Regions from separate parts of the Streptomyces sp. NPDC001219 genome, predicted to be linked through region 2. Evidence: riboswitches for the same ligand, from Rfam matches in the RefSeq annotation. Region 2 holds a riboswitch; the other holds the start of a gene.

Region 1 (15,174 bases), on a different contig from region 2:
GTGGTGCTCGCCACCCAGACCGCCAACATCCGCTCGATGCGCCTCGCGGCGAAGCTGGGGTTCACCGAGGAAGAGCGGTTCGAGGCCTACGGCGCCGAGCAGTGGTTCGGCGTGTGGTCCCCGGCCGCGCCGTCCGCCTGAGCTCCCCCTCGCCTCCGCGAGACAGGCCACCGGTGGCGCCGCCCGGCACCCGACAAGCCACTCACACGGGCCACCGCCACCCCGCTTGCCGTCCAATTCCCCCGGATTGGCCTTGGCCCGCGGGTTCGCGGCGCCTCTACGCTCGCGGCCATGAGGATTCGCATCGTCGACGCCTTCAGTGAGCGTCCGTTCGCCGGCAACCCCGCGGGAGTCGTCCTGCTCGACTCCGGCGCCTTTCCCGAGACGGCCTGGCTCCAGCGCGTCGCCGCCGAGGTCAATCTTTCCGAGACCGCCTTCGCGCACCCGCTGCCCGCGGGCGGTGACGCCGACTGGGCGCTGCGCTGGCTCACCCCGGCCGCGGAGGTGAACATGTGCGGGCACGCCACTCTGGCCACCGCTCATGTGCTGCACACGACGGGGACGGCCACGGGTACGGTCCGCTTCCGCACCCGCAGCGGGGTACTGGCCACTACGGCCGACGACAGCGGGGCGATCACCATGGACTTCCCGACCGCCCCGCTCACCCCCGTCGAGGTACCGGCGGTGGTCGCGGACGCGCTCGGCACCGCGATCCGCTCCGCGCACGACACCGGCCCCGACGTCGGCGACCTCCTGGTCGAGCTGGCCGATGAGCGGTCCGTACGGGCGCTGGCCCCGGATCTGAAGGCGCTCGCCGGGCACGGCGGCCGCGGGGTGATCGCCACCGCGCGCGCCGAAGACCCCGACGGCGGCTACGACTTCCTCTCGCGCTGCTTCTTCCCCTCGGTGGGCATCGACGAGGACCCGGTAACGGGCAGCGCGCACACCGCGCTCGCCCCGTTCTGGTCGGCGCGCCTGGGCCGCGCCAACCTGGTCGGCTGGCAAGGCGGCGCCCGCACCGGCTTCGTACACACCGAACTGCGCGGCGACCGGACCCTGCTGACCGGTTCAGCGGTCACCGTCATCGACGGGGAACTACTGGCCACCGGCTGAACCGGCCCGCAGGGCAGCCGCCCACGGGAGGCGCGGCAGGCACCGGTGGTGCCCCGCGCCTCCGCCGGCTCACGGCGTCGGCAGCCACCCCACCCGGCCGGCGAGCAGCGCGTAGCCGACGAACGCCACGATGTCGATCAGTGCGTGGGCGGCGACCAGCGGCCCCACCCGCCCCCACCGCCGGTAGAGCAGGACGAAGAGCACGCCCATCACCATGTTGCCGACGAAGCCGCCGATGCCCTGGTAGAGGTGGTAGGAGCCGCGCAGCACCGAGCTGGCCGCGAGTGCCGCCAGCGGTGACCAGCCCAACTGCCCCAGCCTGCGCAGCAGATACCCGACGACGATGACCTCCTCCAGGACGGCGTTCTGCACCGCGGAGGCGATCAGCACCGGGATCTTCCACCACACGTCGGGCAGTGCCTCGGGGACCACCGTCAGATTGAATCCGGCCGTCCGCGCGCCCAGATAGAGCAGCAGACCGCTGCCACCGATGACGGCCGCCAGCCCGACACCGCGGCTCAGGTCGAAGACAGGCCGCCGCCGGTCGAACCCGATCACCCGCAGACCGCCGGCCCGTTCCCGCAGCAGCAGATGCGCCACCAGCACCACCGGCACCAGCGCGGAGGCGATACCGAACAGCTGCCAGGCGAGATCCAGCCAGGGACGGCCGGGCGCATGGGAGCCGTTGAGCGTCGCCGCCTGGTCCTTGAGTCCGCCGGGCTTGGTCACCGACCCGATGAAGCTGATCAGCGCCGACAGCCCGCTGGCCCCCAGCGAGAGGGCCAGGACGATCCACGTCTCGCTCCGCAGAATGCCCCGGGACGGCTCCCCCACGAGCCCGTCACCAGGCCCTTGACCTGGAACGTCCGCATCGGCCACGGGACTTGTATCCGACTGCACACTTCCTCCGCTTCCGCCGTTACCGCCTCGGTGCCACCACCGCCCCGCTAGGGTCTCGGCAGCAGGTCCGAAGATCGCGCACGACAGGCCGGGGACGGGCGCCATCCCGATGGCGCGTTTTCCCCTACCGGCGCATCCCGGTCGAGCTCCGAGAAGGAGAGGCGCTACCGCAATGGGACGACACAGCTTGCCCGACGGACCCGTACCGGCGCGCACGGGGGCCCGCCGAGGGGTACATCCGCGCACGCTCGTCCTCGCCACCGGTGTGGCGCTGGCCGTCGCCGCCGGCACGGTCGTGGCGCTGGACACCGGTCTGCTCGCGTTCGGCGGACCGTGCGGCGGCGAGGCGACACAGCTGGCGGTGGCGGCCTCGCCCGATATCGCCCCGGCGATCGAGGCGGTGGCCGAGTCGGCGCGGAAGGAGGCGATACGCACCGACGGCAGATGTCTGGACGTCAAGGTCACCTCGCGGGCCGCCCACGAGGTCGCCGACGCCTTCGCGCAGCGGCCGGTCGATCCCGAATTCCAGGTCTGGATACCGGATTCGAGCCTGTGGGTGGACCGGGTCGGCGCCGAGCGCGGCACCCCGCTGGCCACCGCCGGCACCCTCGCCTCGTCGCCGGTCACGCTGGGCGCCGTGCCCCAGGCCGCCAGATCGCTGGGCTGGCCGGCGAAGACCTACACCTGGACGGAACTGGCCCGGGCCACGACCTCCGGCGACGCCCTGCACCTCGGCGTCGCCGACCCGTCCCACAGCGCCACCGGACTGCTCTCCCTGGCCCGCATCAGCGCCGCCAACGCCAAGGCGGCACCGGACCCCGTCGCCGCGGACACCCGCACCGCCGCCACGGCACGACTGCTCAACCAGCGGACCGCGGACGACGACCGGCAGGCCATGGCCACCCTGCCCCGCGACGGCTCTGCTGCCGAGCAGCGCAGCCCTCGCCGCAACCAGGCGCTGCTGCTCTCCGAGCAGGCCGCCTTCGCCCACAACAGACGTGCGGCCGGCGGGCCGGAGCTGGACCTGCTCTACCCCAAGGACGGCACGGCCCGGCTCGACTACCCGTACACCCTGGTCGACAACAACGAGACGTCCCCGGACCAGTCGCGCGCCGCCAACCGCTTCATGACGCTGCTCAGCGAACCCGCCGGCCAGCGTGAGCTGCGCCGGTCCGGCTTCCGGGGCCCCAACGGCGAGGCCGACCCGAAGGTGGTCCGCGCCGCCGGCGGGCGCGCGCCCCAGCCGTACTCCGCCGACGCCGCCGAGCCGCCGACGGCGAAGGAACTCCAGGCCCTGATGGGCATGTGGACGATCACGGTGCAGAGCGCCCGGCTCTCCACCGTCGTGGACGCCTCGTCCTCGATGAGCGCACCCGTCCCGGGGCACAGCGGCCGGTCCCGTATGGACCTCGCCAAGAACTCCCTCCTCCAGGCGCTGACCACCTTCACCTCCGACGACGAGATCGGGCTGTGGAAGTTCGCCACCTCGCTCGGCGGCGACACGGACTATGTGGAGCTGTCCCCCACCGAGCGGCTCGGCGGGCGGGGCAAGGACGGCGGCACCCACCGCGAAGCGCTCGCCGACGCCTTCCGCTCACTGGCCCCCGAACCCCAGGGCGCCACCGGCCTGTACGACACCACGCTCGCGGCCTACGAGAAGGCCCGCTCGTCCTATGTGAGCGGGAAGTTCAACGCGCTGGTCGTCGTCACCGACGGCACCAACGACGACGCCCACGGCATCGGTCTCGACGCCCTGGTGAGCAAGCTGGAGAAGCTCTCCGACCCGAAGCGGCCGGTGCCGCTGATCGCCCTCGCGGTCGGTCCGGAGGCCGACACCGCGGCCCTGGCCCGCCTCGCCGCGCCGACCGGCGGCTCGACGCACCGGGTCAGCGACCCGTCGCAGATCCACCGGGTGATGCTCAAGGCCATCATGGCGGCGGGCAGCGACGGACCGCGCTGAACGGCTCCGGGACTCCGGGCTACGCCCCCTCGGTCGCCGCCTGCCGTGGTTCCGGTACGGCGGCGCGCCCACCCGCCGGCCAGGCGACCGGCCAGGTGTGCACCGGCTTCCCCGTGTGCATCAACTCGCTGTAGCGCCGGGTCATCGCGGCGAGCGCGGCATCCCGGTCCAGGCCCTGGCGCCGCGCGTGGTGGAAGGCCGCGGCCTGCCAGGACGCCCCGTTCACCCGGCGCCGGCAGCGCTCGTCGATGATGCCGAGGTAGTGGTCACGGTCGGCCGGCTCCACCCCCCAGGCGTCCAGCCCGCGCGCCGCCAGCGGCAGCAGCTCCTCACGCACCAGCCGTACGGCCGGGACGCCCGCGGTTCCGCCCGACCGCCCGGGACGCGGCCATTCCAGGGTGGCGTCGATGCCGTACCGGCAGGCGGTGTCGAAGTTGTGGGCCGCCGCGGCGAACGGCAGCCGCGACCAGACCGGGCGCGGCTCCTCGGCCAGCGCCCGCACCAGGCCGTAGTAGAAGGCGGTGTTGGCGATGACGTCGGTGACGGTGGGGCCGGCCGGCAGCACCCGGTTCTCGACCCTGAGGTGCGCGACGCCGTCGGCGACCGCGTAGACGGGGCGGTTCCAGCGGTAGACCGTGCCGTTGTGCAGGACCAGTTCGGCCAGGTCGGGCACCCCGCCCTCATCGAGGACGCGCAGCGGCTCCTGCGGCCCGCAGACCGGCAGCAGCGGCGGGTAGTAGCGCACGTTCTCCTCGAACAGGTCGTACGCGGAGTCGATCCAGCGCTCACCGAACCAGGTACGGGGGCGCACGCCCTGGGCCTGCAACTCGGGCGAGCGGGTGTCGGTGGCCTGCTGGAAGACCGGCGGCCGCGACTCGCGCCACAGCTCACGGCCGAAGAGGAACGGCGAGTTGGCGCCGACCGCCACCTGTACCGCGGCGATGGCCTGTGCCGCGTTCCAGACGGCGGCGAAACGGCCCGGCGTCACCTGGAGATGCAGCTGAACCGACGTACAAGCGGCCTCCGGCGCGATCGAGGGCGAGCGGGAGACCAGGTGCTCGACGCCCCGGATGTCCAGGGCGAAGTCCTCGCCGCGGGCCGCCCGCATCTGGTCATTGAGAAGGACGTAGCGGTCGTTCTCGGAGAGGCTGGCGGCCGTGAGGTCGGTGGCGTGCAGGGTCGGCAGAATGCCGATCATCACGATCCGGGCGGCGACCTCCCTGGCCTTCCTTTCCGCATAGCCGAGCCCCGTACGGAGTTCCTCGGCGAGCTGGTCCAGCACCCGGCCGCTCAAGCGGTGCGGCAGGATGTTGACCTCGAGGTTGCACTGGGCGAGTTCGGTCTGGAAATCACCACTGGCGATGCGCTCCAGTACTTGAGTGTTCATCATGCGCGGCAGTCCGTCGGCACCGGCGAGATTGAGTTCGATCTCCAGACCCATGAGATCTCTGGGACGGTCGAACCGCTTCTCCGTCAGGAGCCGGTGCAATCCCTCAAGACAGTCGTGCAGCTTTCTTCGGTAACGCTCCCGGTCCGCCAGGTCGATCCCGTCCGCAGCGACCTTCTCCCCCATCGAAGGGTCCCTCCTTCAGTGAACAGCCCGCGGCCACGGGCCGCTTGGGGCCGTCCCCGGCACCGCCGGGGCTCGCGCTACGGTCGATGATGCCCACGGCAATCTGATCAATAACGCCGCGACGGCATGCCGGTGCCGATAGGCTCGAAGTGGTGCAGCATCCGGCACGGCCCACAGGCATATCTGCTCGGCAATCACCAGCGGCAATTCGCTTGTGAGAAAGACCGGCCAGTTCCGGCCTACCGCGCCACCGCGGCAATACGAGGTGGCGTCACCGAAACGCCGCGCAAAGCGGTGGAAAGCACCTCGCACAGCGGTCCTGATTTCCCCTTGCCGGAAATCCACAAGACCGGTAGCAGAAACACTTTCGGAACATACGTCGTATAAACTCCGCTTACGAGGCAGAGACTTGGCGCCCAGCGTCCAGGCGCTCTCACCGACTCCGGACACCGCGGCCGACCCCGCCGGGCCGCGGCCCCGAACCGGCCATGCTCTGACCCCGCCCGCAGACAACGCCGTTTGCACCCGCCACGCTCCACCGTGTCTCCGAGCCACGCTCCGCCGTGTCTCCGAAGTGAGAGGCGACCCACCATGCCGCTGCACCTTCCCCCTGCCCCCGCGCCCGCCCTGCGCAGCGTTCTCGCCGCTCTCGGCTCGCCCTCCGCGGTCCGCGAGGCCCCGGTCTCCGCACTCCGCGCCCATCAGGGCCCGCTCAGCCCCGACCACCCGCTGCCCATCCACGTCTGGGACGACATCAGCCGGGCCGGCGGCACCCCGCACACCCGGCTGGCCGGATGGAGCTTCCTGATCCGCGGCGGGGAGCGTGCCGTGGCGGCCGCCGAGACGGTCCTCACCGCGGACGGCTGGACCTTCGGGCGCTTCTGCGGCGGCCCCTACGTCGCCGCGACCGAGCAGGCACTGGCCCAGGCCGACTCACTCGCCACGCCCTACCAGCCGCGTCTGCTGTCGGTCCCCGAGCTGTACATGCTCACGCTGTGGCTGCATCACGACCTCGCCTCCGACGGCGCCGAGGGGCTGCCCGCACCCGCCGACCTGCTGGTGCCGCTGGCGCCCGCCCCGCCGGGTATCGCCGCGCACCGCCCCCAGCACCTCGCCGACCTGCTCCCCCGGCTCACCCTGCGGCTCGCGCCCGCCCCGCTCCTCGCCGAACCCGCCTGACCGGCGGTGCCGCCCCGAGTTGCGGCGCCCGCCGTCCTGCCCGAGCGTGCCCCGCGGCCCCGTCCGGCCACGGGGCGCTCACGCATGCTCACCCACGCGGCCTAGTCCGCGGATACCACGCCCAACCCTCTTGGGGACGAGTGCAATTGGGAGCAACCGCCCGCACGGGTGACGCGTCCCTACCGAGTGAGTACCGCTGCTGCGAAATCCCTGCGGAATCGCGTCCGTGGGGCAACACTGGGACCGACCGACAGAAACGGGGGAGCGGCCATGAACACCTCATCGAGCCGCACGACGACGTTCACCTCACCGCAGCGAAAGACAACTCCCATGTGCCAGCACCAACCGCCATGCCCGTCAGCAGACTCCACCGACCGGGAGGCCGCACACCTTGTGGCGCACCATCCGGAGCAGGGCTGGAGCCTGCTCTGCAACGGCGTCCTGCTCTTCGAGGACACCGGTGAGCTGCTCCCGGACGGGCAGGTCATCGCCCCGCACCGCACCCGGGTCGGCGCCGCCGCCTGACCCGCCGCGCTCACCACGAACCACAGGGCCCCCGGCAGATCTGCCGAGGGCCCTTGCTGCTGCCGTGGGTCAGTTGTCGTACTCGTCCAGCGGCGGGCAGGAGCAGACGAGGTTACGGTCGCCGTAGGCACCGTCGATCCGGCGCACCGGCGGCCAGTACTTCTCGGCGACGGAGACACCGGCCGGGAAGACGGCCTCCTCGCGGGTGTACGGGTGCGTCCAGTCGCCACCGAGCGCGCCCGCGGTGTGCGGGGCGTTGCGCAGCGGGTTGTCGTCCTTGTCCCACTCCCCCGAGCCGACCTTCTCGATCTCCGCACGGATGGCGATCATCGCGTCGCAGAACCGGTCCAGCTCCGCGAGGTCCTCGCTCTCGGTCGGCTCGATCATCAGGGTGCCGGCCACCGGGAACGACATCGTCGGCGCGTGGAAGCCGTAGTCGATCAGCCGCTTGGCCACATCGTCGATGCTCACACCGGTCGCCTTGGTCAGCGGCCGGACGTCGATGATGCACTCGTGCGCCACCAGACCGCCGGGGCCGGTGTAGAGCACCGGGTAGTGCGGCTCCAGGCGCTTGGCGATGTAGTTCGCGCTGAGGACCGCGACCTGGGTGGCGCGCTTGAGGCCCTCACCGCCCATAAGGCGGACGTACGCCCAGGAGATCGGCAGGATGCCGGCCGAGCCCCAGGGAGCGGCGGAGATCGGCCCGACGCCGGTCTCGGGGCCAGCGCCCGGCTGCAGCGGGTGGTTGGGCAGGTACGGCGCCAGGTGGGCGCGGACGCCGACCGGGCCGACACCGGGGCCACCGCCGCCGTGCGGGATGCAGAAGGTCTTGTGCAGGTTCAGATGCGAGACGTCGCCGCCGAACTTGCCGGGCTCGGCGAGCCCGACCAGCGCGTTGAGGTTGGCGCCGTCGACGTAGACCTGGCCGCCGGCCTCGTGCACCGCCGCGCAGATCTGGGTGATGTGCTCCTCGAACACCCCGTGGGTGGAGGGGTAGGTCACCATCAGGACCGCGAGCTCGTCACGGTGCTTCTCGATCTTGGCGTGCAGGTCGTCGGTGTCGACCTCGCCGTCCTCACCGGTCTTGACGACGACGACCTTCATCCCGGCCATCACTGCGCTGGCGGCGTTGGTGCCGTGCGCCGACGACGGGATCAGGCAGACCGTGCGCTGCTCGTCGCCATTGGCGCGGTGGTAGGCGCGGACGGCCAGCAGACCGGCCAGCTCGCCCTGCGACCCGGCGTTCGGCTGGATGGAGACCTTGTCGTAGCCGGTGACCGTGGCCAGCCGCTCCTCCAGCTCCTGGATCAGCGTGAGGTAGCCCTCGGCCTGGCCGGCCGGCGCGAACGGGTGCAGCTGGCCGAACGCGGGCCAGGTGACCGGCTCCATCTCGGTGGTGGCGTTCAGCTTCATCGTGCAGGAGCCGAGCGGGATCATGCCGCGGTCCAGCGCGTAGTCCTTGTCGGCGAGGGTGCGCAGGTAGCGCAGCATCGCCGTCTCGGAGCGGTGCTCGTGGAAGACCGGGTGCGCGAGGTAGTCGTCGTGGCGCAGCAGCCCCTGCGGCAGCGCCTCGGCCGCGGCGGCGTCCAGCTGCTCGACGTCGCCCTGCACCCCGAAGGCACTCCAGACGCCGGCCAGCTGCGCCCGCCCGGTGGTCTCGTCACAGGCGATGCCCACCAGGTCCGCGTCGACCTGCCGGAGGTTGACCCCGGCCTCGCGGGCGGCGGCGACGACGTCGGCGGCCCGACCGGGCACCCGCGCGGTCAGGGTGTCGAAGTACGCGTCGTGCACGATCTCCACCCCGCCGGCCCGCAGGCCCTCGGCGAGGACCGCGGCGTAGCGGTGGGTGCGCCGGGCGATGGTCCGCAGGCCCTCGGGCCCGTGGTAGACCGCGTACATGCCGGCCATGACGGCGAGCAGCACCTGCGCGGTGCAGATGTTGCTGGTGGCCTTCTCCCGGCGGATGTGCTGCTCACGGGTCTGCAGCGCCAGCCGGTAGGCCTTGTTGCCGTCGGCGTCGACGGAGACGCCCACGAGACGGCCGGGGAGGCTGCGGGCGAACTGGTCACGGACAGCCATGAAGCCGGCGTGCGGTCCACCGAAGCCCATCGGGACACCGAAGCGCTGGGTGGTGCCGACGGCGATGTCCGCGCCCAGCTCACCGGGCGAGGTGAGCAGCGTCAGGGCGAGCAGGTCGGCGGCGACGGTGACGATCGCGCCCAGCTCGTGGGCCTGCTCGATGAGGGCGCGGGGGTCACGCACCGCACCGGAGGCGCCCGGGTACTGGAGCAGCACACCGAACACACCGCGCTCGGCGATCTCGGCCGGAATGCCGTCGGACAGGTCCGCGACCACGACCTCGACGCCGGTGGGCTCCGCACGGGTCTCGATCACGGCGACGGTCTGCGGCAGACAGTCGGCGTCGACCAGGAAGACACCCTGCTTGACCTTGCCGACACGGCGGGAGAGCGCCATCGCCTCAGCGGCGGCGGTGCCCTCGTCCAGCAGCGAGGAGCCGGAGGTGGGCAGTCCGGTCAGGTCGGCGACCATGGTCTGGAAGTTCAGCAGCGCCTCCAGGCGGCCCTGCGAGATCTCCGGCTGGTAGGGCGTGTACGCCGTGTACCAGGCCGGGTTCTCCATGACGTTGCGCAGGATCACCGGCGGGGTGAACGTGCCGTAGTAGCCGAGACCGATCATGGAAGCGAGGACCTGGTTGCGGTCCGCCAGGCCCTGGAGCTCCTTGAGCACCTCGGCCTCGGTACGGGCCTGCGGCAGGCCGAGCGCCTCGGCGCTCTTGATCACATCGGGCACGGCGGTGGCGGTGAGCTCGTCCAGCGACCCGAAGCCGATGTGCGCGAGCATCTTCGCCTGCGCCGCCTGGTCGGGACCGATGTGCCGGCGCTCGAAGGGGGTGCCGCTTTCCAGCTCGGTCAAGGAGATGCGATTGGTGGTCATCTGCGGGGGCCTCCTGGTCGGTGCGACCTACGAGGGGCACCACGGCGCGGGTGCCCGGACGGCCTCCCCCTCTGTCATCTAACCTGAGAGCTTCACCGGCCCGCCCAGGAGCGGCCCGGCTTTCACCGTCGGTGAGGGGGGTCTCGGCGCTGTGCCGTCCGTGGCCCGCCCTGCTTTCCAGAGTGACCTCGTCCATGCGGTACGGGTGCCTGAGAGATTCCGGGGAGGAGTTGCTCCTTCGGCGCCCTGGTCGCGAACGACAAGGACTCTCCCGCACGGGGTCTGCGGCCAATCGCCAGCCTACCAGCGTGGCTCTCGAAGGCTCCTTCGAGTGGCCGGGGCATGAAATGTGCCGTTTGGTAGTTGTCACAGGGCAGTTGCGACCAATTGGAGGGGCCGTGCAAACCGATATCGATCCCCGAAGCCTGATCGGCCGCAAAGCATTCGACCGTAACGGCGCGAAAATAGGGACCATCGACGAGGTCTACCTCGACGATGCGACGGGGGAACCGGAGTGGGCGGCCGTACGCACCGGACTCTTCAGCCGGGATGCGTTCGTCCCCCTGGAGCCCAGCAAAATGGTCGATGAGGGACTGCACATTCCTTACGACCGCAAACTGATCAAGGACGCCCCGGACTTCGGCGTGGGCCGTCACCTCTCCCCTGAGCAGGAACTTCAGCTCTATCACCACTATCGCCTGGATATTTCTTCCCCGACCTCTGATCCGGTGCCGGGCTCCGGCGACACCAACTTCGGCAAGATCGCCGGCTCGGACGACTGACCATCCGCCGGCGCCCCGCCCACCAGCGGCAGGGGCTCCCCCGGCCGCAGCGCCGGGTCCTCGACAGCGAAGGTCCGCACCCTCCCCGGTGCGGACCATGGCGTTTCGAAGCGGACGGTCACCCTCCCCACCCCGCTCCCCTGCACCCAGCCGGCGCCGTACTCCTCGTGCACCACGTCCAGCCCCGGATGCCAGCGCCGCGGCGGCTCCTCCTCGGCCTCCCGCCGCTCCGCGCCCCCGGCGGCCTGCTCCGCCGCCGCGGCAGCGGCCGCCGCGGCCGACTCCGCCGCCTCCCGCTCCGTCGCCACCTGGGCGAACAGGTCCTCCTGTGTGAAGTCCGCCAGCCCGCTGACCCCCACGCCCAGCAGCCGCACCCCGCCGGTGGTGTCCACCGTCTCCAGCAGGCGCACAGCGGCCTCCCGTATCACCGCCGGATCGTCGGTGGGTCCGCGGAGCGTCTCGGAACGGGTCAGCGTCGAAAAGTCGTAGTTGCGCACCTTGATGACCACCGTCCGCCCGGAACGCCCGGCCGCCCGCAGCCGCTGGACGCACCGGTCCGCCAGCCGCAGCACCTCGCTCCGCACCCGCGTCCGGTCGGTCAGGTCCACCTCGAAGGTGTCCTCGACGGAGATCGACTTGGCGTCCCGCTCAGCCACCACCGGCCGGTCGTCCTGCCCCAGCGCCATCCCGTACAGCCCCGCGCCGTGCGCCTTGCCCAGCAGCCGCACCAGCTCGGCCTCACCGGCCTCCGCGGTCTCCTGAACGGTATGAATCCCGGCCCGGCGCAGCGTCTCGGCCGTCGCGGGCCCCACCCCGGGCAGCGTCCGCACCGTCATCGGCCCCAGCAGCTCCCGTTCCGTGCCCGGCTCGATCACCACCAGGCCGTCCGGCTTGGCCGCCTCGGAGGCGATCTTCGCCAGCATCTTCGCCCCGGCCAGCCCGACCGAGCCGGTCAGCCCCGTCGCGGACCGGATGTCCCGCCGCAGCTGCTCCCCCACGGCCCGTACGGCCGCCGACTCGGCCGGCACCCCGCCCGCCTCCAGATCGACGAACGCCTCGTCCAGGCTCAGCGGCTCCACCAACGGCGACAGCGCGTGCAGCAGCTCCATCACCGCCTCACTCACCTGGCGGTACAGGGTGAAGCGAGGGCTGAGATAGGCGGCGTTGGGACACAGCCGACGGGCCTGGGCCGTCGGCATCGCGGACCGGACCCCGAACACCCGCGCCTCGTACGAGGCCGTGGAGACCACACCGCGCCCGCCGACGCCGCCGACCACCACCGGTTTTCCGCGCAGGCTCGGTTTGGCCGCCTGCTCGGCGGCCGCGAAGAACGCATCCATGTCCAGATGCAGGATCGTCGGCGCGGGTCTCACATCTCCGATGCTGCCCCATGCCACTGACAATCGGCCCCATGCCGGGCCGCGCGCTCCGCCCGGGGACTCAGCCCGCGCGGTGACGCCGCCGCGCCAGCTCGTCCTGCGGGTTCTTCCCGATCAGCGTCTCGCCGGTGTCGACGCGCTCCCCGTGGAGCTGTGACAGCGCGCCCTCCACGTCCCGCCAGACCACTCCGACGGCGATCCCGAAGACGCCCTGACCGCCCTGGAGCAGATCCACGACCTGGTCGGGCGAGGTGCACTCGTAGACCGTCGCGCCATCGCTCATCAGCGTCATCCGCGTCAGATCCGCCAGCCCGCGCGAGCGCAGATGCTGGACGGCAGTGCGGATGTTCTGCAGCGACACCCCGGTGTCCAGCAGCCGCTTGACGATCTTCAGGACCACGACGTCCCGGAAACTGTAGAGCCGCTGGGTGCCGGAGCCGTAGGCCGGCCGGATGCTCGGCTCCACCAGGCCCGTACGCGCCCAGTAGTCGAGCTGCCGATAAGTGATGCCCGCTGCCGCACAAGCGGTCGGGCCGCGATAGCCGATGTTCTGAGCCTCGCAGTCCCCCGACACCGCCGCGGCCGGTGCCGGCGCAGGGTTCGCTGCCGCGCTCGAGTGGAGCGGCAACGCCCCTTCCGCCGCCATACCGTCGCCGGTGATTGCCACGCCGCCCTCCGTCCTCCACGTCCCGGACGGGACCTGCCACATCGACGGTATGCAGTCACTCGGGGTGCGTCAACGATCGCCGCGCTCGCCACGCCGAGTGATAATCACCCTACGAGTGGTTTCTCGTGACCTCGCACGGGGAAGGCCTGATTGTTTGGCCGGAATCAGGCGGTTCGACTGGCCGATATCACTGGCTGTTGGTCCCGAAGTCCTCGGGCGAGATCTGGTCGAGGAACTCGCGGAACTTCTCCACCTCGTCCTCCTGCTCGTCCGGGATGGCGATCCCCGCGTCGTCCAGCACACCGTCCGTACCGAAGATCGGCGTTCCGGTGCGCAGGGCCAGCGCTATCGCGTCCGACGGACGCGCACTGACCTCGACCCCGCTCGCGAAGACAAGTTCGGCATAGAAAACCCCCTCGCGCAGATCCGTGATGCGGACCTGCGTCAGCTCCTGGCCCACCGCTTCCAGCACGTCCTTGAAAAGGTCGTGCGTCAGCGGCCTGGCAGGGACCATGCCCTGCTGGGCAAAGGCGATGGCGGTGGCCTCCCCTGGCCCGATCCAAATGGGCAAGTATCGATCGCCTCCCACCTCCCGCAGGAGCACGATCGGTTGGCTGGAAGGCATTTCCACCCGGACACCCACGACGTCGAGCTCGTTCACACAGCAACCCTAGGACGTGCCCGGCAGGTTTGGGTAGTCGGGCACTCGTTTGCTCGCTACGGGCGGACCCGCAGCGCGCTCTGCAGCAAGGCCGCGTGGAGCCGTACGGACAGCGTCGCCAGCTCCCTGGCGGTGGCTTCGGCATGCGCCCTGGTCTGCGGGTTACGGTGCCGCCGAAGGGGTGCAACGACCTGTTCGACCAGGCCCGCCTCGCGCTCGGCCGCCGCCTTCACCGCACGCAGATGCCGCGGCTCCAGACCGAATCGGCCCAGGTCCGCGACAAGTTTGGCGACCGTGACGGCCTCGATGTCGTATCCGCCGTCCGCATGGGGGACGATGAGTCCGTAGGACTCCCAGTCGGCGAGCGCCGCCTCGTCCACGTCCGCGGCGGCCAGCAGCTCGGCCCGGCCGATCCGGGCAGCCGTCGGAGGCTCCGTATCCGGGTCGGGCAGGCCCTCGACCAGATCCCGGGTGGGTGCGGCCGGGGCCGGCAGCGGCACCTGCTCACCGCGCGCCAGAGCGTCGAGATGCTCCCGGATGACCTTGAGCGGCAGATAGTGGTCCCGCTGCATCCGCAGGACGGCGGCCAGCCGCCCGACATCGTCCTGCGTGAATTTGCGGTAGCCGGAAGGCGTGCGCTTCGGCTCGACGAGTCCCTCGGCCTCCAGGAAGCGAATCTTGGAGATGGTGACCTCGGGAAACTCCTCGCGCAGCTGGGTGAGCACCGTGCCGATGCTCACCGGCTTGCCATCCGAGGAGGCGGCACCGGCAGAACCGGCGCCGCCTTTCGGTGTATCGCGCATACGCCTTCCCCGGCCGGTCAGATACCGGCGCCTCGCTGGCTCGCGTAGAAGACCAGACGGAACTTGCCGATCTGGACCTCGTCGCCGGTCGCGAGGGCGACGGAGTCGATCCGCTCACGGTTGACGTAGGTGCCGTTCAGGCTGCCGACGTCGGCGACGGTGAAGAGACCGTCGGAACCGCGACGGAATTCCACGTGCCGACGCGAGACCGTCACATCGTCGAGGAAGATGTCGCCCTGCGGATGCCGGCCGGCCGTGGTCAGCTCGCTGTCCAGCAGGAAGCGGCTGCCCGAGTTCGGCCCCCGGCGGACGACCAGCAGCGCCGATCCCAACGGGAGAGCGTCCACGGCCGCCTGGGCCTCGGGCGACAGCGACGGCGCCAGATTCTGGCCCGTCGTCTCCGAGTCGTAGGCCTCCAGCCCCGAAATGGAGATGGTCGACGTCGTCTCGGACGCCCGCTCGGGCTGGGCACCCGCACGCAGCGGCGCGCCACAGTTGGAGCAGAACCGGCTCGCCTCGGCGTTCTGGTTCCCACACCTCGTACAAACCGGCAAGGCCGACCCTCCACCCGTGTGTGCGGCTGATGGTTCCTGGGAACCTATGCGGCCGGCACCGGAGGGGTCAACAGAACCCGCGCCGTACCCCCCGGACGGACTGCTGACCTCGTCACGGAAGAG
Region 2 (15,174 bases):
CCACGGCCGCCGCGGCCCGCACCATCTGATCGGGCACCGGCGAGGTGAAGACCTCTCCCGGACAGGCGGCGTCCAGCATGCCGGGCCCGACGAACCCCCCGTGCAGCGGCTCGTGCCCGCTGCCGCCGCCGGACACCAGCGCCACCTTCTCCGCCACCGGCGCGTCCCGCCGCACGATCACCCGGTTCTCGGCATCCACCACCAGCTCGGGATGCGCCGCGGCCATCCCCCGCAGCGCATCGGTGACCACGGTCTCGGCTACGTTGATCAGCATCTTCACGGGTACCTCCGGGTGGGATTTGCAGCCGGGTCTCTGCCCTGTGTTCTACCAGGTGAGAGTCCGTTTGTCTGGTGTCGATCTTGACCGTCTTCGACGCCCTTCGAGGGGCTTCGGGGGTCATCGACGGGGGACGACGGACCATGGACCCGGGCCTGCCGGGCGGTCGCCGCCCGGCCACGGCGCGAACGGCGTACCCGGAGCCGCACCCGGCGGTCAGGACTGCTGCGCCCCGCGCGCCAGCAGCATCAGGGCGTCGACGAGTTCCTCGGCGGGCTGACCGGTGGCGAGGCTGCGCAGCTGCAGCCCGAAGACGAGAGCGACGGCGCTGCTCGCCAGCCGTTCGGCGCCGGGGACCCCGAGACCGGTGAAGATCCGGGTGACCAGCTGGTCGTATGCGGCGAAGGACTCCGTGGCCGCGGTGCGCAGCCGCTCGTCGCGGCCGGCCTGGATATAGAGCTCGAAGGGGGCGATCTGCCTGCTGTCGAAGGGCGCGCCCCCGGCGACCTGGGCGACCGCGGTGGCGGCCCGGTCGGCGTCCATGGTGTCGGTCTGGCACTGCGCGGCGAGTTCGGTGAAGCGCCGGGTCTCCTCCGCGACGAAGTGCAGCAGGCTCTCCCGCAGCATCTCGTGCTGGGTCGCGAAGTGGTAGGTGACCGAGCCGAGGGAGACCTGGGCCTCCTTGGCGATCCGCCGGTTGGTGACCGCGGCGATGCCGTCCTCACCGATGATGCGCAGGACGGCGTCGATGATGCTCTGCCGGGTTCCGGGGGGCTTGGCCATGGCAGTCATTGTGCCAGCGGCGTCCGCCGGGCACGGGGGAAGGGCGGGGGCCGCTCTGACCAGCGCGGATCGCCCTCGGGCCGGTCGTCGGCGCCGGCGCGGTCGGCGGGTCCGGCGGCATCCGCTGTTGACACGGTCGTCCGCCCTCCATACCGTTCGTTCGAACGAACAGTCTCTGGAGGCTCGTCCTATGCGCATCGCAGGATCAACCGTTCTCCTGACCGGGGCCGTAGGCGGCATCGGCCAGGCCCTCGCCCGTGAACTGGCCGCCCAGGGAGCCGAGTTGGTGCTCTCCGGGCGCCGCCCCGATGCCCTGGAGGCGCTCGCCGGCGAACTCGGCGCCCGCGCGGTCACCGCCGATCTCGCCGACCCGGACCAGGTCGAGCAGCTCGCCGAGGCCTGCCCCGACACCGACATCCTGATCGCCAACGCCGCGCTGCCCTCCTCGGGTGCGCTCCTCGACTACACGCCCGAGCAGATCGACCGCGCGCTGACCGTGAACCTGCGGGCCCCCGTCATGCTGACCCGCGCGCTCGCGCCCCGGATGGTCGAGCGGGGGCGGGGCCATATCGCCCTCGTCGGCTCGCTCTCCGGGAAGGCGGCCACCAAGTACTCCTCGCTCTACAGCGCGGCCAAGTTCGGGCTGCGCGGCTTCGGGCTGTCCCTCCGCCAGGACCTGCACGGTACGGGGGTGGGGGTCTCCGTGGTCCAGCCCGGCGCCGTCAGCGACGCGGGCATGTTCGCCGTCACGGGCGCCACGCCGCCGGCCGGTGTGCGCATGGTCTCCCCGGGCCAGGTGGTGGCGGGCGTGGTCCGGGCCGTCGAGCGCGATCTGTGCGAAGTCAACGTGGCGCCGGTGGAGTTGAAGGTGCTCAGCGCCATCGCCGGGCAGTTCCCCGGCTTCTCGGAGAAGGTGCAGCGTGGCTCCGGCGCCGAGCGCACCATCAACCAGGTCGTGGCGGCCCAGCGGGACCGGCGGTAGCCGGGGGAGCCGGCACGCGCGATGAAGGAGCCGTCGGCCGCGCGCCGTTCATGAAGACGCCCGGCTGGGCAGCCCAGCCGGGCGTCTTCATGGATTCCCCCGGAACTCCTGGCTCTCCGGTGGCCGGGTCAGTCCTGCCGTGCGCCGTCGCGGAGTTCGGCACGGAAGGCCGCCGCACGGGCGGAATGGTGCGGGCGGCGGCGGAGACAGGCCCATGCGATGCCGAGGATGACGAACCACACCGGGGTCACCACCAGGGCCCGCAGGGTGTCGGCCTCCTGGGTCAGTGCCCAGATGAGGAACGCGAAGAACGCGAGCACGACGTAGCACATGACGATGCCACCGGGCATCTTGAACGCCGAGGCCTCGTGCAGGTGCGGACGGCGCCTGCGGTACACGAGGTAGCTGATCAGGATGATCGACCAGACGAAGATGAACAGCACGGCGGACACGGTGGTCACCAGGGTGAAGGCCTCGATGATCGAGTCGTCCATGGCGACCATGACCACACCGGCGAGCAGGAAGATCCCGGAGAGGAGCAGGGCGTTGGCCGGTACCTTCCTGGAGGTGAGCCTGCCGAAGCGCCCCGGGGCGTCGCCCTCCTGGGCCAGCCCGTACACCATCCGTGAGGTGGAGTAGATGCCCGAGTTCGCCGACGAGGTGGCCGAGGTCAGCACCACGAAGTTGATCAGCGAGGCGGCGATCCCCAGACCGGCAAGGGTGAACATCACGACGAACGGGCTGCGGTCCGCGCTGATCTCGCGCCAGGGCGTGACCGAAATGATCACGATCAGCGCGACGACGTAGAACAGCATCACGCGCACCGGGATCGAGTTGATCGCCTTGGGCAGGTTCCGTTCCGGGTTCTCCGCCTCGGCCGCCGTGGTGCCGACCAGTTCGATGCCGACGAAGGCGAAGGTCGCGATCTGGAATCCCGCGACGAACCCCATGGGGCCGGTGGGGAAGAACCCTCCGTCGTTCCAGAGGTTGGAGAAGCCCGCCGCCGCCCCACCGGGCGCCTGGAAGTGACTGAACACCATGACCAGCCCGACGACGATCAGTGCCACGATCGCGACGATCTTGATCAGCGCGAACCAGAACTCGGTCTCACCGAAGGCCTTCACCGTGGGCAGGTTCAGGGCGATCAGCAGGACGACGGCGGCCAGCGCCGGTATCCACAGCGGCAGATCGTGCCACCAGTAGGCCACGTACCCGGAGATGGCGATGACGTCGGCGATGCCGGTGACGATCCAGCAGAACCAGTACGTCCAGCCGGTGAAGAAGCCGGCCCACGGACCCAGCAGGTCGGCCGCGAAGTCGGCGAAGGACTTGTAGCGCAGGTTGGACAGCAGCAGCTCGCCCATCGCCCGCATCACGAAGAAGAGCATCACGCCGATGATCATGTAGACGAAGATCACCGAGGGTCCGGCCAGCGAGATGGTCTTGCCCGAGCCCATGAACAGGCCGGTGCCGATCGCACCGCCGATCGCGATGAGCTGGATGTGCCGGTTGGACAGCTGGCGGGAGAGGTGCTGCTCGCCCTCGGGCGGGGGTGTGGAGCCGGCCGGCGTGGTGGTCAGGCCGGTGTCACTGCGTTCAGGCATGGGCGAACCTCGCGGATCTCAAGACCCGTGCGGGCACGGGACAGGGGGTCTCTCGGAGCATGACCACGCGCCCCAGGGGCGTGCGGCAGGGGCTGCGCGCGGAGAAGCGGCAGCCGAACTGAAGGGTGTCAGTACGCTGAACGGGCCCGCACAGAAGCCTGACCATCGGCCCGCGAGCCGACGGGCGGGTGGCGGTCGGGGGCGAGCGGCAGGAGAGCCATCAGGGGCTCCTCGAATGTCGAGCACGGGCAGGGGCCCGTGCGGCCGAGTGAGCCTCCCCCTCTGTCATGAGCCTGAGAGCTTCGCCGCGCTCAGCGCGCGGCTTGCACCGTCGGCGAGGCGCGTCGGCGCCTGCTTTCCAGAGTTGCCTGCCCGAGCGGTAGGGATGCCTGAGAGTTTCCGGGGAGGTGTTGCTCCTTCGGCGACCGGGTCTGGCTGATCCAGTGCTCTCCCGCTCCGGGGTGAACGGCGATGTGCGGTGAGGCTAGGGCCCCCTCAGCGGCCGGTCAAGGGACCGGCCGAAGGCTGGACGCTACTCCCGGGTAGTGCGGCGCTTCCCCGTAGGGGACGGCGTTTGTGCAGCTCACGGCCTCGCTTCCGGGGCCGCCAGGTTACCGGCAGGTCCGTCGGCAGACTCTTGACGGCTGTGTTCCGGTGCCCGTACGTTGCCTCGGGAAAGATCCGGCAGCATCCGTACCGCTGACGGTTCCGCGGCGGGAGAGCCCACGTCCTGTGACGACGTGGCGCCGGGGGAGCACCTCCTCCCCGGAGACTCCCGGCCTCACCACCGCGCCGCCCGACAACTCCACATCGCGCTGTTCGAACCGAAGCGGGAGAGCCCTCGCCCACCCTTGGCGAGGCGCCGAAGGAGCAACTCTCCCCAGAATCTCTCAGGCCCCACTACCGCTTCGGCCAGGCGACTCTGGAAAGTCAGGACGTCATGTCCTGCGCCCACGGTGCAAACCGCCAAACCCGGTGGTGAAGCTCTCAGGTACCGATGACAGAGCGGGGAGGCAACCCGTCCACGGCGCCGCGTCCGCGGTGCCCCCACAGGGAGCCTCCCACCATGACCTACCCCGAGTCCTCCGCGCCGGGTGAGTTCGCCACCCGCCACATCGGCGTCAACGACGCCGACCGCACCACCATGCTGGCCGCAGTCGGCTACCCGACGCTGGCCGCCCTCATCGACGCCGCCGTCCCCGGCGGCATCCGGAGCACCTCCGGCCTGAACCTGCCCGCCGCCGCCACCGAGGCCGAAGCCCGCGCGGAGCTGCAGGAGTTCGCCGGCCGGAACACCGTGACCGTCCCCATGAACGGACTGGGCTACCACGCGACCACCACCCCCGCGGTGATCCGGCGCAACGTGCTGGAGGACCCGTCGTGGTACACCGCCTACACGCCCTACCAGCCGGAGATCAGCCAGGGCCGGCTCGAGGCACTGATCAACTTCCAGACCATGGTCGGCGACCTCACCGGACTGCCGACCGCCAACGCGTCGCTGCTCGACGAGGCCACGGCGGTCGCCGAGGCCGTCACGGTGATGCGACGTGTCGCCGGCAAGAGCCGCCACCGCGTCCTGGTCGACCGCGACACCCTGCCGCAGACCCTCGACGTGCTGCGCACACGGGCCTGCGCGGTCGGCATCGAGGTCGTCGAGATCGACGTCGCCGAGCCGCTGCCGCAGGAGGACTTCTTCGGGGTGGTGCTGTCCTACCCCGGCTGCTCGGGAGCCGTCCGCGACCTGCGCGAGGTGACCGCGGCGGCGCGCGAGCGCGGGGCGCTGGTCACCGTGGCCGCCGACCTGCTGGCGCTCACGCTGCTCGTGCCACCGGGGGAGTACGGCGCCGACCTCGTCGTGGGGTCGTCCCAGCGGTTCGGTGTCCCCGTGTTCTACGGCGGGCCGCACGCCGGCTATATCGCGGTCCGCGAAGGGCTCGAACGGCACCTGCCCGGCCGGCTCGTGGGCGTGTCCGTGGACAACGCCGGCCGGCCCGCCTACCGCCTCGCCCTGCAGACCCGCGAGCAGCACATCCGGCGCGACAAGGCGACCTCCAACATCTGCACCGCGCAGGTCCTGCTGGCCGTGGTCGCCTCGATGTACGCCGTCTACCACGGCCCCGAGGGGCTGACCGGGATCGCCCGGCGGACGCACCGGCACACCACGCGCATCGCCACGGGGCTGCGGAACAGCGGGATCACGGTGGTGCACCCCGAGTTCTTCGACACCCTGCTGGTGCGGGTCCCCGGCCGGGCCGGGGAGGTCGTTGCTGCCGCGCACGACAAGGGGATGCTGCTGCGGCTGGTGGACGGTGACCACGTCGGCGTCTCCTGCTCCGAGGCCACCTCGCACGACCACGTCCGTCGCGTGCTCGACGCCTTCGGCGCGGCGGGGGACGACCCGGCCGGCCCGGCCGACGGCACTTCGGCGGCGCTTCCGCCGGACCTGCGGCGCACCTCCCCCTTCCTCACCCACCCGGTCTTCCACCAGCACCGGTCGGAGACCGCGATGCTGCGCTATCTGCGCCGGCTCTCCGACCGTGACTTCGCGCTGGACCGCGGGATGATCCCGCTCGGGTCCTGCACGATGAAGCTCAACGCGACCACGGAGATGGAACCGGTCAGCTGGCCCGGCTTCGCCGACCTGCACCCCTTCGCGCCCCTCACGGACGCTGCCGGGTATCTGGCCCTGGTCGAGCAGCTGGAGACCTGGCTGGCGGAGGTCACCGGGTACGCCAAGGTCTCCCTCCAGCCGAACGCGGGCTCGCAGGGCGAACTCGCCGGCCTGCTGGCGATCCGCCGCTACCACCGGAGCAACGGCCAGGCCGGACGCGATGTGTGCCTCATCCCGGCAAGCGCGCACGGCACCAACGCGGCCTCGGCCGCCATGGCCGGGATGCGCGTCGTCGTGGTGGCCTCGCGGCCCGACGGCACGGTCGATCTCGACGACCTCCGGGCGAAGTGCGCCAAGCACTCCGACCAGCTGGCCGCGATCATGGTGACCTACCCCTCCACCCACGGCGTCTACGAGGAGGGCATCACCCGGCTGTGCGAGCTGGTGCACGAGCACGGCGGACAGGTCTACGTCGACGGCGCCAACCTCAACGCGCTGCTCGGAGTCGCCAGGCCCGGCGAGTTCGGTGGCGATGTGTCACACCTCAACCTGCACAAGACGTTCTGCATCCCGCACGGCGGCGGCGGTCCGGGGGTCGGCCCGGTCGCGGTGGCCGCCCATCTCGCGCCGTACCTGCCCACCCATCCGCTGCACCCCGACACCGGGCGCCGCGACGGCATCGGGGCGGTGAGCGCCGCGCCGTTCGGCAGCGCCGGCATCCTGCCGATCCCGTGGGCCTACATCCGGATGATGGGCGCCGAGGGGCTGACCGAGGCGACCCGGGTGGCCGTGCTGAGCGCCAACTACGTGGCCCGCCGCCTCGCGCCTCACTTCCCCGTCCTGTACGCCGGAGAGTCGGGCCTCGTCGCGCACGAGTGCATCCTCGACGTCCGCCCCCTCACCGCCGCCACGGGGGTGACGGTCGACGACGTCGCCAAGCGCCTCATCGACCACGGCTTCCACGCGCCGACGATGAGCTTTCCGGTCCCCGGCACTCTGATGGTCGAGCCGACGGAGAGCGAGAGCCTCGCCGAACTGGACCGTTTCTGCGAGGCGATGATCGCGATCCGCGCCGAGATCGACCTGGTGGACCAGGGCGTCTGGTCGCTGGAGGACAGCCCGCTGCGACAGGCGCCGCACACCGCCGCCGCCCTCGCCGGCGAGTGGACCCGCGCCTACTCACGCGAGCGGGCCGCCTTCCCGGCGGGCGTCACGCCCGACAAGTACTGGCCGCCGGTCGGCCGGGTCGACCAGGCGCACGGCGACCGCAACCTGGTCTGCTCCTGCCCGCCGCCCGAAGCGTTCGCGTCCTGACCTGCGCGGGCTCGCGTAGCCGTGCCCGCCGCCACCCCTCCCCGTACCCGGAGCCGTGCCATGAGTGACGCCCCCACATCTCCCACCTCTTCCGCCTCCCCCGACGGCCGCCGGCTGCTGCGGCTGGAGGTGCGCAACAGCCGGACCCCCGTGGAACGGAAGCCCGAGTGGATGAGGACACGGGTGCGCATGGGGCCGGAGTACAACGCGCTGCGGTCGCAGGTGGAGGCCGAAGGGCTGCACACCGTGTGCCAGGAGGCCGGGTGCCCCAACATCTTCGAGTGCTGGGAGGACCGCGAGGCCACCTTCCTCATCGGCGGTGACCAGTGCACCCGGCGCTGCGACTTCTGCCAGATCGACACCGGCCGGCCCCAGCCGCTGGACCGGGAGGAGCCGCGCCGGGTGGCGGAGTCGGTGGCCACGATGCGGCTGCGGTACGCCACGATCACCGGGGTGGCCCGCGACGACCTGCCCGACGGCGGTGCCTGGCTCTACGCCGAGACGGTCCGGCAGATCCACGCACGGAACCCGGGCACCGGGGTGGAGAACCTGGTCCCGGACTTCAACGGCGTCCCCGAACTGCTGGCCCAGGTATGCGAGTCGCGCCCGGAGGTACTGGCCCACAACGTGGAGACGGTGCCGCGGATCTTCAAGCGCATCCGGCCCGCGTTCCGCTACGACAGGTCGCTCGGCGTGCTCACCGCGGCACGGGAGTCCGGCCTGGTCACCAAGTCGAACCTGATCCTGGGACTGGGGGAGACCCGGGCGGAGATCTCCACCGCGCTGGCCGACCTGCACGCCGCCGGCTGCGACCTGGTCACCATCACCCAGTACCTGCGCCCCTCGGCGCGGCACCACCCGGTCGAACGGTGGGTCCGGCCCGAGGAGTTCACCGAACTCGGGCAAGAGGCCGAGGAGATCGGCTTCGCCGGAGTGCTGTCCGGCCCCCTGGTCCGGTCCTCCTACCGCGCCGGACGGCTGTATCAGCAGGCACGCGACAAGAGGCCCCGGCACCCCTGACGGGAGGCGCAACCGCCCGCGCGGACCCTGCCCCTTCCCCGACCACCTCTCGCAAAGGAGCCCTTCCATGGCCCTCTCCGTCTTCGACCTGTTCTCCATCGGCATCGGCCCGTCCAGCTCGCACACCGTCGGACCGATGCGCGCCGCCCAGATGTTCGCCGGCCGTCTCAAGGAGGCCGGCCTGGTGGCGCGGACGGCCTCGGTGCGGGCGGAGCTGTTCGGCTCCCTGGGCGCCACCGGCCACGGCCACGGCACGCCGAAGGCCGTACTGCTCGGCCTGGAGGGCCACTCCCCGCGGACGGTGGACGTGGAGACGGCCGACGACGAGGTCGAACGGATTCGCAGCACCGGGCGCCTGCGCCTGCCGGCGGGGGAGAGCGGCCCCGCCCACGAGATCGACTTCGACGTCTCCGACGATCTGGTCCTGCACCGCCGCCGCTCCCTGCCCTACCACGCCAACGGCATGACCCTGCTCGCCCGTGACACCGAGGGGGCGACGCTGCTGGAGAAGACGTACTACTCGGTCGGCGGCGGCTTCGTCGTCGACGAGGAGGCCGCCGGCGCGGACCGCGTCAAGCCCGACGACACGGTGCTCACCCACCCCTTCCGTACGGGCGACGAACTGCTGCGGCTGACCCGGGAGACCGGCCTGTCCATCTCCGCCCTGATGCTGGAGAACGAGAAGGCCTGGCGCACCGAGACCGAGATCCGCGAGGGGCTGCTGGAGATCTGGCGGGTGATGGAGGCGTGCGTGGCGCGCGGCCTGTCCCGCGAGGGCATCCTGCCCGGCGGGCTGAAGGTCCGCCGCCGGGCGGCCACTTCGGCCCGCGCGCTGCGCGCCGAGGGCGACCCGGCCGACCGCGCCATGGAGTGGGTCACGCTCTACGCGATGGCGGTCAACGAGGAGAACGCCGGCGGCGGCCGGGTCGTCACCGCCCCGACCAACGGTGCCGCCGGGATCATCCCGGCCGTTCTGGGCTACTACCTCAACTTCGCGGCGGGTGCGGCCTCCCGGGAGGAGAAGGAGGACGGCATCGTCCGCTTCCTGCTCGCGGCCGGCGCCGTCGGCATGCTCTTCAAGGAGAACGCCTCGATCTCCGGCGCCGAGGTCGGCTGCCAGGGCGAGGTCGGCTCCGCCTGCTCGATGGCCGCCGGCGGCCTCGCCGAGGTGCTGGGCGGCAGCCCCGAACGGGTGGAGAACGCCGCCGAGATCGGCATGGAGCACAACCTGGGCCTGACCTGCGACCCGGTCGGCGGCCTGGTCCAGATCCCGTGCATCGAGCGCAACGGCATGGCCGCGGTCAAGGCCGTCACCGCCGCCCGTATGGCGCTGCGCGGCGACGGCCGCCACCACGTCTCCCTGGACAAGGTCATCAAGACCATGAAGGACACCGGTGCCGACATGAAGGTCACCTACAAGGAGACCGCCCGCGGCGGCCTCGCCGTCAACGTCATCGAGTGCTGATCCCGCCGCGAGGAGCGACCATGACCGATCTTTTCGACGCGACGCCCACCGGCCCGGAACCGCGGCTCCCGGCCGCCGAATCCGCCGCCACCGTCGAGCAGTTGGCCGCCGACCGCGCCAAGGCGCTGTTCGGTGCGGAGTACGCCCAGGTGTGGCACCGGACGGGGGACGAGGCCCTCTCGGCGGTCCTGTCCGCACTGCTCGCCCCGGGCGACACCGTGCTCGCGCCGGACCTGGCGCCGGCCGCCGGCCCGGGGTGCCCGACGCACACGGGCCGCTTGAGCGAGCTGTACGACCTGGCCACCTATCAGGTCCGCCCGTCCGACTTCACGGTCGACCTGGACCAGGTGCACCGGCTGGCCGAGCTGCGGCGTCCCCGGATCATCCTCGCGGGGTGGGCGGCGTATCCACGGCTCCTGGACTACGCGCGCCTCCGCCGGATCGCCGACGAGGCCGGCGCGCTGCTCCTGGTGGACATGGCGAACGTCGCGGGCCCGGTCGCGGCCGGGCTGCACCCCGGTCCCGTGCCCCATGCCCACGTCGTCACCACGGGCAGCCATCCGGTGCTCGGGGGCGCCGTCCTCACCGGTGACCCCCGCATCGCGCGCCGACTCGACGCCGTGGCGCTCCCCGACCGGGAGACGGAGACGTTCGCACAGGACATGGCGGCGAAGGCGGCCGCCTTCCGGTGTGCCGCCTCACCGGCCTTCCGTGAACACCGGGCAGCCGGCCTCCGGGCCGCCAGGATCATGGCCGGCCGGCTCCTGGCCGACGATGTCGCCGAAACCGGGGCCCGTGTGCTGACCGGTTCCACCGAGACGGACCGGGTCCTCGTCGACCTCCGGGGCACGGGCCTGGACGTGTGCGCGGCAGCAGAGGCCCTCCGATCGCTCGGCCTCACCGTGGAGCGCACCACGCTCTCACTCAACTCCGGTACACCGCCCATGAGTTCAGAAGTGAGCATCGGCGTCGACGCCCTCGCGGCCCGCGGATGCGGCGAGGCCGGCTTCCGTGCGGCCGCCGAAGCGGTCGCCCGTGTGCTCACCCACCACCCCGGTGAACGCGTACCCACCCGACGGCCGGGGCGCGGCACGGCGCCGGCGGACACCACCCCCACCCCTCCCTCCCCTGAGAAGAGCACACCATGAACCAGCAGTTCGACGTCCTTGTCATCGGCGGTGGCCCCGGTGGCTATGTCGCCGCGATCCGTGCGGCACAACTGGGCAAGAAGGTCGCTCTGGTGGACAAGGAGCGCCCCGGCGGGGTGTGCCTGAACTGGGGCTGCATCCCGACCAAGGCGATGCTGCGCTCGGCCGAGGTCCTGGAAACCGTACGCGGCGCCGACGAGTTCGGGGTCCTGGCCGACGACGTCCGGCTGGACTACGCGGCGGTCCTCAAGCGCAAGGACCGCATCGTGCGCACGCTGACGGACGGCATCGCCCATCTCCTCAAGGCCAACGGCGTGACCGTGGTGACCGGCCACGCCCGCTTCGTCGACGACCACACCGTCGCCGTGCACGAGGCCGGGCCCGCCCCTCTCGGCGACGACGGTCCGCGGTACGCGGCACCGCCGGCCGAGGGCCCCGCCCGCGCACACCTCACCGCCCACCACCTCGTCGTCGCCACCGGCTCCCGGCCCGCCGTGCCGGCTGTTCCCGGCGCGGACCTGCCCGGAGTGGTCACCTCCGACGGGGCGTTCCTGCTGCCGCGGGTCCCCTCCCGGGTCCTCGTGGTCGGCGGCAGCGCGGTCGGCGCCGAGTGGGCGAGCATGTTCCACGCCTTCGGCTCCGAGGTCACGGTCGTCGAGATGATGCCGACGCTGCTGCCCGGCGAGGACCAGGACATCGGCCGCGCCCTCACCCGCTCCTTCATCAAGCGCGGCATCCGCGTCCTGACCCGCCACACGATCGCGGCGGTCGAGGAGGGCTCCGACGGTGCCCCGCTGCAGGCGCACCTCACCGCCACGGACGGCCGGCCCGCCGAGACCGTGCCCGCCGACACGGTCCTGTTCGGCGTCGGCAGGCGGCCCAACACAGCGGCGCTGGACCTGGACACGGCAGGTGTGCGCACCGACGAGCGCGGCTACCTCCCCGTCGATGACCAGCTGCGCACCAACGTCCCGCACATCCACGCGATCGGAGACGTGACCGGCCGCCTGCAGCTGGCGCACGTCGCCTCGCACCAGGGACTCGTCGCGGCCGCCGCGATCTGCGGCCACGACGAGCGCATCGCCTACGACGCCGTGCCCGCCGCGACGTTCACCCATCCCGAGGTGGCCAGTGTGGGTCTGACCGAGGCGGCGGCCGTGGCGGCGGGCCACGACGTCACCAGCGCCCGCTTCCCCTTCGCCGCACTGGGGCGCGCCCACGCCTACGGTGTCACGGAAGGAATGGTCAAGATCGTCGCCGAGCGGGACGGCGGCCGGGTCCTCGGGACGCACCTCATCGGGCCCGGCGCGAGCGACCTCATCGCCGAGGCGGCGCTGGCCCTGACCCACGGGGCGACGCTCTCCACGCTCGCCGACACGGTGCACGCCCACCCGACCCTCGGCGAGGCGACCATGGAGGCCGCCATGTCCGCACTGGGCCTGCCCCTGCACACGGCGCCCTCTCCACGGAGGCGGTGAGCGGAGGAGGACGAGCCCCGAACCGCCGCTGCCCCGCGGGCGTGAAGGCCGTAAGACGCTCAGCGCCTCGCCCGCACCGGTGCCCCGCCGCTGCCGGAGGCCTCGTAGCGGAGGTGCGAACAGCCGACGCCGGTGCGGTTGTTGGGGAGGCGCATGCGCGTGGCGAGGTCGCGGGTCATGCGCTGGGGCAGGCAGCTGCACCAGGTGATGTCGGGGTAGCAGGCTCGCAGGTGGGACACCGCACGGGTGCCCAGGCCGCTGTCCTGCAGGGGCGTGGCGACGTGGACCTGGGTGATCACCCCGCTCGCGCAGCGTTCACACACTTCGTAGGTGACCTCGCCGACGACGCGGCGGATGTACACCAGCAGCAGACTCTGCGCCCGCTCACTCGCCGGTGCCGGGGAATGGAAGATCACCACGTCCCGGTAGGCGAGCAGCCTCCGGTGGAGCTTGCCGCGTCGGCGGCCCCGGCGCGTGTGACGTGGCGGCCGACGACGGTGTATGCCCTGCAACAGCGTTCCTGGCACGAAGTTACGTGTGGCAACCATGTACGGCGCCTACCCGAGCCGCAGGCGGACAGTCCCCTCGTCCCGTGAGCGGCCGGACGAGGCCGGGGGAGCGGGTCGGGGACGGGCAGGCCCCACCGGGCTCCATTTGACCCTGCCACTGGCGGCAGGGTTGAACGATTCCCGCATGGACACCAGCACCGCATCGCAGCCCCGCAGGATCGTCGCCGTCACCGGCGCAGGCACCGGGATCGGCCGGGCCACCGCCCGTGCCTTCGCCGCCGAGGGCGCCCACGTGCTCGCCATCGGCCGGCGGGCCGTACCGCTGCACGAGACCGCCGCCGGTCACCGGCGGATCACCCCGCTGACCGCGGACATCACCGCCTCAGGTGAGCCCGAGCGCATCATCCGCACCGCACGGGAGCTGCACGGCCGGCTGGACGTGCTCGTCAACAACGCCGGCATCGTGCGCAGCGGCGCCCTCGGCACCCTCACACCGGAGACGATCCACCCGCAGATCGCCACCAACCTGATCGCACCCATCCTGCTGTCCCAGGCCGCGCTTCCCCTCCTGGAGGCGAGCGGCGGGGTGATCGTCAACGTGAGCACCTCGGTGGGGCAACGGGCCTGGCCCGGCAGTTCGGTCTACGCGGCGACCAAGACCGCGCTGGAGCTGCTGACCCGCAGCTGGGCGGTCGAACTGGCCCCCCGCGGCATCCGCGTGGTCGCGGTCGCCCCCGGCGCGATCGACACCCCGATCGGCGAGCACCAGGGCCTGACGCCGGAGCGGCGGGCCGCGGTACGGGAGTGGCAGCTGGCCCGCACCCCGCTGGCACGGATCGGCCGGCCCGAGGAGGTGGCCTGGGCCCTCACCCGGCTCGCCTCGCCAAGTGCCGCGTTCCTCACCGGAGTCGTGCTCCCGGTCGACGGCGGGGCGGTCGTGGCGTGATAGGAGTGGCCCCGGAGGTGGGGCGGGTGAGGATCGGCGAGCTGGCCAAGGAGACCGGGACGACTCCCCGTGCGCTGCGGCACTACGAACAGGCCGGGCTGATCTCCTCCGAGCGGGCCCCCAACGGCTACCGCGTCTACGAGGCACGGACGGTGGTGCGGGTCCGCAACATCCGCCACCTCCTGGCCGCCGGGCTCACCCTCGACGACGTGCAGGTGTTCCTGCCCTGCCTGGACGGCGACGTGGCTGCCGCACCGCCGTCGGACAAGGGGCTGCGCGTCGCGTGGGAACGGCTGGCGGTCCTCGACGAACGGATCGCCGCCCAGACCGAGGCCCGCGACCGCCTGGAAGCCGCACTGCGGCACACGACCGGCGACCGGCCCCGCCCGGTGGTGTGACGCTCTACTCCGGGGCGCTGCTCCCCGCACCCAACCCCCGCACAGCCCAAAAACGTTGTCTGTGACGGTCGTAACAGGTAAACCGCGCAGATCGGGCGCAACCCTTTCCGCATGCCGGTGGTCCCACTGCCGTCACGGAAATTCAGGTCTTCGTCATGAGGCCGACATCTTCGAGGAGCAACGCCGCCATGCCCGAGCCGGGCCTCAGATCCGCCCCCCGCTTCAGCATCATCGTGCCGGTCTACAACGTGCAGGGATATCTTCGCGCGTGCCTGGACTCGTTGCTGGCGCAGGAATTCACCGATTTCGAGGTCATCGCGGTCGACGACTGCTCGCCGGACCGCAGTGGTGAGATCCTGGCGGAGTTCGCCGCCCGGGACCCGCGGGTGGTGCCGGTGCGCCACGAGGAGAACGGCGGCATCGGCGCGGCCAGGAACACCGGTGTGGCGCGTGCGCGCGGCGACTACCTGCTGTTCCTCGACAGCGACGACACCCTCACGGCCGGCGCGCTGCAGGCCATGGCCGGCCGGCTGGCCGTATCGGAGGACCCGGACCTCCTGCTCTTCGACCATGTGCGGTCCTACTGGTGGCACGAGGTCAAGCCGAGCGCCGTCCGTGAACTCCTCGCCGCGGCGGGCA

What was found. A riboswitch is a leader RNA that binds a small molecule or an ion and turns the genes downstream of it on or off. The one in region 2 is predicted to bind glycine.
Region 1: another riboswitch for glycine. It lies ahead of gcvP (aminomethyl-transferring glycine dehydrogenase); the one in region 2 lies ahead of gcvP (aminomethyl-transferring glycine dehydrogenase).

The regions. Positions count from the first base shown of each region.
Region 1 covers NZ_JBSFJF010000070.1:6,174-21,347, reverse strand. Annotated here, with positions in the region: gene ACWC9R_RS30990 (GNAT family N-acetyltransferase) at 1-141, shown strand, start outside; gene ACWC9R_RS30985 (PhzF family phenazine biosynthesis protein) at 292-1,113, shown strand; gene ACWC9R_RS30980 (CPBP family intramembrane glutamic endopeptidase) at 1,183-1,992, opposite strand; gene ACWC9R_RS30975 (substrate-binding domain-containing protein) at 2,186-3,973, shown strand; gene ACWC9R_RS30970 (glutamate-cysteine ligase family protein) at 3,993-5,546, opposite strand; gene ACWC9R_RS30965 (hypothetical protein) at 6,138-6,725, shown strand; gene ACWC9R_RS30960 (DUF5999 family protein) at 7,056-7,250, shown strand; gene gcvP (aminomethyl-transferring glycine dehydrogenase) at 7,320-10,205, opposite strand; glycine riboswitch at 10,393-10,489, opposite strand; gene ACWC9R_RS30950 (PRC-barrel domain-containing protein) at 10,604-10,987, shown strand; gene ACWC9R_RS30945 (DNA polymerase IV) at 10,897-12,360, opposite strand; gene ACWC9R_RS30940 (MerR family transcriptional regulator) at 12,428-13,033, opposite strand; gene ACWC9R_RS30935 (bifunctional nuclease family protein) at 13,221-13,694, opposite strand; gene ftsR (transcriptional regulator FtsR) at 13,751-14,497, opposite strand; gene ACWC9R_RS30925 (FHA domain-containing protein) at 14,515-15,174, opposite strand, start outside.
Region 2 covers NZ_JBSFJF010000040.1:20,384-35,557, reverse strand. Annotated here, with positions in the region: gene dhaK (dihydroxyacetone kinase subunit DhaK) at 1-280, opposite strand, end outside; gene ACWC9R_RS24010 (TetR/AcrR family transcriptional regulator) at 494-1,060, opposite strand; gene ACWC9R_RS24005 (SDR family NAD(P)-dependent oxidoreductase) at 1,251-2,042, shown strand; gene cycA (D-serine/D-alanine/glycine transporter) at 2,171-3,646, opposite strand; glycine riboswitch at 3,922-4,013, opposite strand; glycine riboswitch at 4,014-4,110, opposite strand; glycine riboswitch at 4,467-4,562, shown strand; glycine riboswitch at 4,563-4,660, shown strand; gene gcvP (aminomethyl-transferring glycine dehydrogenase) at 4,713-7,571, shown strand; gene lipA (lipoyl synthase) at 7,632-8,591, shown strand; gene ACWC9R_RS23985 (L-serine ammonia-lyase) at 8,659-10,056, shown strand; gene ACWC9R_RS23980 (serine hydroxymethyltransferase) at 10,077-11,204, shown strand; gene lpdA (dihydrolipoyl dehydrogenase) at 11,201-12,682, shown strand; gene ACWC9R_RS23970 (N-acetyltransferase) at 12,742-13,098, opposite strand; gene ACWC9R_RS23965 (SDR family NAD(P)-dependent oxidoreductase) at 13,376-14,137, shown strand; gene ACWC9R_RS23960 (MerR family transcriptional regulator) at 14,164-14,535, shown strand; gene ACWC9R_RS23955 (bifunctional glycosyltransferase/CDP-glycerol:glycerophosphate glycerophosphotransferase) at 14,724-15,174, shown strand, end outside.